One region of the Gracilibacillus phocaeensis genome, then DNA from elsewhere that is predicted to be linked to it. Evidence: predicted binding sites of a transcription regulator. Region 1 holds the regulator's gene; each other region holds the start of a gene.
What was found. The regulator Rex, encoded in region 1, represses fermentation and respiration genes when NADH is low (regulators of the CRP and FNR family bind a similar motif). The targets are predictions, from matches to a motif close to TTGTGAAATATTTCACAA.
Positions count from the first base shown of each region.

Region 2: a site for Rex is predicted at 1,447-1,464, ahead of pflB (formate C-acetyltransferase). Genes of this name have one in related genera too.
Region 3: a site for Rex is predicted at 1,158-1,175, ahead of cydD (thiol reductant ABC exporter subunit CydD). Genes of this name have one in related genera too.

Region 1 is NZ_LR131144.1:12,223-14,506, reverse strand. It holds gene E0E32_RS08050 (CPBP family intramembrane glutamic endopeptidase) at 1-177, shown strand, start outside; gene E0E32_RS08045 (YdiK family protein) at 185-391, shown strand; gene E0E32_RS08040 (redox-sensing transcriptional repressor Rex) at 444-1,112, opposite strand; gene E0E32_RS08035 (ABC-F family ATP-binding cassette domain-containing protein) at 1,382-2,284, shown strand, end outside.
Region 2 is NZ_LR131142.1:26,738-29,021, forward strand. It holds gene pflB (formate C-acetyltransferase) at 1-1,359, opposite strand, end outside; gene E0E32_RS02470 (dihydropteridine reductase) at 1,620-2,284, shown strand, end outside.
Region 3 is NZ_LR131144.1:126,008-128,291, forward strand. It holds gene E0E32_RS22870 (adhesive domain-containing protein) at 1-626, opposite strand, end outside; gene cydD (thiol reductant ABC exporter subunit CydD) at 1,384-2,284, shown strand, end outside.

The DNA of each region.
Region 1 (2,284 bases):
GTAGCAATGGTGTTATCCTTTATCTATGTAGAAACAAAACGGATCCTTGTACCTATTATTGTTCATATGTCGATGAACACCATCGCCATTATTGCCCAGCTATCAATTGACCCGGAAGAATTAGAAGAACAAATGAAACAATTAAATGACTTAATGCTCATACTCATTGGGGGATAATCATCACATGCGTATTTCACCATTACGCTCTGCTATCTTTTATTTCGCTTTAGGGATATTATTTACTTTTTTGGCGATAAGATTTGTGGAGGATACAGTCTTTAACTTTTTTACAATATTATTAGTGATCTTTGCAACCATCGACTTTGTATTAGCGATTCGCTTGGTTGGCCTACACCGACGCATCAAGCAGGAACAACGCAAAAAAAAATAACACAAAAAATGGAGTAGGACCAAGCATCAGCCTGTCCTACTCCATTTTTTTATTACGTACGTGTCTTTTTTCTACCTTGCTTTGGTTCTTCTTCCAACGGGTAATGCTTCATGAAATAGACTAAAGACTGTAATTCAATCGCTAAATCGATATGATGTACCCGGACATGGTCCGGTACCGTAATCCTTGCTGGCGTAAAGTTCAGAATACCGTTTACCCCTAACTCCACTAAACGATCGGTCATTTGCTGCGCCTCCGACACAGGAACAGTCAGAATGGCTACAGAAATATCTTCTAGCTCTTTCTCCAAGTCATCGATATGATGCACCTGAATATTACCTACCTGTGTCCCTACCTTGTCATGGTCCGCATCAAATGCCATGTCAATTCTTGTATTATTATTCTTAGTAAAGTTATAATTAAGGAAGGCCGTACCCAAATTCCCCACACCGACTAAGGCAACAGGAGTACTTTCATCTTGATCTAACGTTTTACGGAAGAAACCAAGCAAATACTCGACATTATAGCCGTATCCTTTTTTTCCTAATGCACCAAAATAGGAAAAATCTCGTCGAATCGTTGCAGAATCCACCTTTATAGCCTCGCTTAATTCTTTGGAAGATACACGTGATTTTCCTTGGATATGCAAATTATTTAAAAAACGATAATACAGTGGTAAACGTTTCGCTGTAGCTTGTGGTATTTTATTTTGATTTGGCATCACTGATTCTCCTTACTTTCGATTAGTGAATGTGAGGTATCCTCATGAAGACTGATTCACCTATCTCTATTCTAACAGAAAAACACAGAAAAGTCGTGAACTATTTCACTAAGTAATCAATCGGTCACATTGCAGGACGAAGCTCTTTACGATAGAGCGAGACTTATCAGGATGTTACCAACCGTTTTCCACACGGTTCCGCCTTTAATCGTGGGGATTTTACGGACGGTTAGCGCTGTGATAAACTAAGGACAGCAGAGGTGAAAAAGATGATTTATTTACAAGTAAACAATCTCACAAAACAGTTTGGTGCAGAACTGATTTTGTCAAACATAAAGCTGGAAGTCAAGCAGCACGATCGGATTGCGATAGTAGGTCGTAATGGAGCTGGTAAATCCACTTTATTAAATATCATTTCGGGACAACTTGGGTATGATGAAGGAGAAATTCACAAACCAAAGGAGGTCTCGCTTGGCTATCTTGCACAGCACACTGGCTTAGACTCCAACGAAACAATCTGGCAGGAAATGCTGCAGATTTTTCAACACTTTCAACAAGAAGAACAAGCCCTACGCGAAATGGAAGCAAAGATGGGTGATCCTGATCTACTTGATGACCAGCAGGCATACCAACAACTGTTGACCAGCTACGATTTCAAACAAGAGCAATTCAAATTAGCTGGCGGTTATCAATATGAAACGGAAATAAAGGCAGTATTAAATGGACTGCATTTTCCAGAAAGCATGTGGTCTGCTTCGATCACATCATTGAGCGGCGGACAAAAGACACGGCTCGCCTTAGGTAAGTTATTATTAACCAAACCAGATGTGCTTATTCTAGATGAACCCACTAACCATTTGGATATTCAGACACTTACTTGGCTTGAAGGTTATATCAACAGCTATCCCGGCGCTGTCATTATCGTATCACATGATCGCTATTTCCTCGATAAAACCGTCGATATTATCTATGAAATCTCGCGTCATCATTCTACGAAATATCTAGGTAACTATAGTGCCTACTTACAACAAAAGGCCGCCAATTATGAACGAGATCTCAAACAATATGAAAAGCAGCAAACAGAAATTAAACGTATGGAAGACTTTATCCAGAAGAATATTGTTCGTGCCTCTACCACCAAACGGGCACAAAGTCGACGGAAACAGCTGGAA
Region 2 (2,284 bases), on a different contig from region 1:
CATTTTCAGTTTTTCGTCGACACCGCCGTTAATTGAATAAAGCAATGCCTTAGCAAGATTGGCTCGTGCACCAAAAAACTGCATTTGTTTACCGATGCGCATGGCGGATACACAACAGGCAATACCATAATCATCACCATAATGCTCCCGCATCAAGTCATCATTTTCATATTGAATCGAGCTTGTTTTAATCGACATCTTAGCGCAATATTTCTTATAGTTATCTGGTAATTGTGTCGACCATAACACGGTTAAGTTTGGTTCTGGCGCTGGGCCTAAGTTATCTAACGTATGCAAGAAGCGATACGAGTTCTTTGTAACTAGCGGACGCCCATCCTCAGCCATACCTGCGAGTGACTCGGTTACCCAAGTTGGATCACCGCTAAATAGCTCATTATAATCAGGCGTTCTGGCGAATTTTACCAGACGGAGTTTCATAACAAAATGATCGACTAGTTCTTGTGCTTCTTTTTCAGTAAGGTTACCATTTGCGATGTCTCTTTCAACATAGATATCAAGGAACGTCGATACACGCCCAAGACTCATCGCGGCGCCATTCTGTTCTTTGATAGCTGCCAAATAGCCAAAATATAGCCATTGGAAAGCCTCTTGTGCCGTTGTTGCTGGCTGTGAAATATCAAAGTCGTAAGCCGCTCCTAGTTGTTTTAATTCTTGCAAAGCACGGATTTGTTCTGCTGTTTCTTCCCGATCACGAATGATATCCTCCGTCATCGTGCCATCACCAATCCTATCAAGCTCTTGTTTCTTTTCAGAGATTAGGCGATCCACACCATATAGTGCCACACGACGGTAATCACCGATGATACGTCCACGGCCGTATGCATCTGGCAAACCAGTTACAATACCTGCCTTCCTTGCTGCCCGGATTTCCGGTGTATATACATCAAACACACCTTGATTATGTGTTTTGCGATGTTCTGTGAATGTTTTCACTACTTCATCATCTACTTGATAACCATACGATTCCGCTGCCGCTACTGCCATTCGAATACCGCCAAATGGCTGCAACGATCGCTTAAATGGTTTATCTGTTTGTACACCTACTACTTTTTCTTTGCTTTTATTTAAATAACCAGCACCATGAGATGTAATCGTTGAAACGATTTTTGTATCCAAGTCATATACGCCGCCATTTTCCCGTTCTTCTTTCGTTAACTGCATCACCTGATCCCACAATGCCTTCGTCGCAACGGTGGCGTCTGCTAAGAAATCTTCTTTTCCTTCATATAACGTAAAGTTCTGTAGAATAAAATCACGCACATCAATTTCCTTTTGCCATTTACCTTCACGGAAGCCTTTCCAAGGGACACTTTTGGTAACTTCTTCTGCTACTTTCATCTCCTATACCTCCTCCATTGATTACATTTGTTCAAATATTCACAAATGTATCTTATTTATATTATAACGCGTTTTAAGCCGCTGATAAAGTGAAACAATTCACATTTAAAAAAGTTGTCATGGTTTATTCTTAAAATGTTCACATTTTCACAAATTTACTTAGATTGCATATTCCGAATAAAAATAATCTCGATTAATTGAGAATTATTATCATTTGTTGTATAGTAGATAATAACATTAAAAATAATGGAGGAGATACCATGCAGATATATTGGACCAAAATAAATAAGATTATTGATGAAACCCCCGAGGTGAAAACGTACTTTCTTGACTGTCCAGAAGGCTTTACCTGGGAAGAAGGAGCTCATACCCATTTCGCATTAGAAGGTTTTAATGCCGGGGATAAACCAAATCGCAGCCTGATTCGTCATATGTCCATTTCTACTTTACCGCATGAAAACGCCATCGGTATTACAACACGCATTAAAGACGAATGTTCCGAGTTTAAAACGATTCTCAAAAATCTAGAAGTCGGCAATGAAGTGGCCTTATTTAAGACGCATTCCAATGTACCGCTTAGAAGAGAAGACAAAAATGTGTACCTTCTGTCATCAGGTGTCGGCCTGGCAACGTTCCGACCACTTATCATGGATTATTTGGAACGTGCGGACAATGTCACTCACATTCATTCCTTGAATATCGATTCATCAAGAGACTTCTTATTTCCATCAATTTTCGAAACAACAGCGGATAAGAAATTCACATCCCAGTTTGTCGATAATCGCAAAGACTACTATGATAAAGTGAAAAATCTTGCTATAGATAAGGATGGACTTTTCTATGTTGTCGGCAGTGATGAATTCCTTGTACAGAATATTGAAGTATTGCTTGAACAAGGCATCAAGCCGGAGCAGATTAAGCTTGA
Region 3 (2,284 bases), 110 kb from region 1:
TGGTCATTATATTGAGCTAAGTCGGCTAAGGCGTCATCTATATTTGTTAAGGCATCAAGAGCACCTTCTAATTCAGAAATACCATTTATCGTGAGTAGATCTTCAGGTATGATACTGCTTTGCAAGTCATCGACAACACCTAACACTTCACCAACAACACTATTTAAATCACCTGTTAACCCATCAATAGCAGGTCCTAAGCCAGGTAAGTCATCCATGGTGACCGCCGTGATATCTACAGATACATCTGCTGGACCAGTTGATGACAGTTGGCCTGCTAAATCCTCAAGGTTAAATACGACGACTCGTTCTGGACCAATTAGTTCTGCATCGGCTAAGCCGGTACCAGTTAAACCGAGATCTAGACTATATGGATCGTCAGCAACAGGTTCTGTCAAATCAGCCGTAACATCGACATTCGTTAATAACTGCACTTCTGCTAAACTAGCAGCTTGTACCTCTATACTAGAATTGGTTAAGTATTTTCCTAGAAAACCGTCAGCTGGCGCAGGTGAAGTAGATAATAATAAGAGCGTTGCTGAAGCTGCGGCTGCCATCTTTTTCATGCTTGACGTTTTTACTCTTTGCTTTTGATCCATTTTCTTTTTGTAATCAAAATTTCTCAAATGAATACCTCCTCAATCTATCTCTTATCTATATATTTATTCTCACATGTTCAACAGTGTTGTACGGTCCCCCTTGTTATATACATATTCATGTGAGTCTTTCTCCCAACTATCATAAAATTTCTAGAGCACTATAGCCTAAATAATAGCTAAAAAGTGGATATAATATAGACAATAAATAAAATTATATTAATTTTATTTAACAAAAAAGGTTAAAAATAAATTAATTATTAACCTTTTTGTAATAATCCAAAAGTGTTCTAGAGAATATTAGGTAATATGCTAGGTCAATAATCTTGTTATGTCAATAACCCCCAATATCGAAAGTAAAAGCTATATATGGACAAATTAGTAAAAAATAATCATGAAGTAACTAGGAATAATTAATTACCATAATTTTCAGAAAATAATGACAAATGCCATGATCATGGAAATAAAGGGATGAAATACAAAAAATAATCCATTTTATAATTTTATGAAAAATGGAAAAAATAATGTCGAATACCATCGAACGATTGAGCATAATTGACTATGTAAAATTTTTGTCATATGGCTGTTATTTTGTCGTTATTTTATCTTTTTTAGGGAATATTGATTGTGTAAATTCCATTTAATATCTTTGATCAGGGATAAATGCTAGTACATGATCAACAAAAATCGTCAAAAAAATGTAACGCCTTATAAGCGATAGAGCACCGAAAGGCGTGTATAATAAGAGGTAATGGTGAAAACTTGCTATTAAAGGAGGATTTTCTGCATGTTGAAGGCATTTATGACAACCCTTCGCTCAAAGTTGTATGTCATGCTAGGGCTTGCGATTTTACTGGCTGCGGCGATTGTTGTCCAAGCTTTCTTGATCGTCTCGATTATCGAGCGGATATTTTTAGAATCAGTGGCTTTCTCCAATATTCTAACCACCATCCTGTTACTGTGTATCGCCTTATTACTGCGAATGACGCTGCAGTATGGCGTGAAATATCTAGGTATGCGTATGGCGCGAGCAGCAAAAATAGATATTCGACAACAGTTGCTCAGTCATTTTATCAAACAGCCTATTTTGGAAGCGAATAAGGGACAATCCGGTGACAAAACAAGCCTTTTTATGGATACAGTAGACGAAGTGGATAATTACTTTAGCCAATATATGCCGCAAATGATTCAATCCGTCGTTATCACGGTAACTATTTTGTTGGTTATTCTTATTCAAAATTGGTCTAGTGCACTGATCATTCTGGTGTCGGCACCGTTTATTCCCATTTTTATGATGATTATTGGTTTCAAAACAAAAGATAAATCACAGGAACAATTGGCTGCTTTAGCCTCTTTTTCCGGCACGTTTCTGGATACGCTGCAAGGCTTGCCATCATTAAAGCTATTGGGCAGGTCCAAGGCACAACGGGAAAAAATAGCGGAAAGCAGTCAACAGTTTCGGGCGGCGACGATGGACGTTCTGAAGGTGGCTTTTTCCAATTCGCTGGCCTTAGAGTTTATTTCTATGCTTAGCATTGGTCTGATTGCCTTAGAAATTGCCATTCGAATGATTATTTTTGAAAATTTAACCTTCTCGGTTGGCTTTTTGATTTTATTGTTGGCTCCCGAGTTATTTAATCAATTAAAACAGCTAGGTTCGGCTTTTCATACGGGACGAACCAGTATGG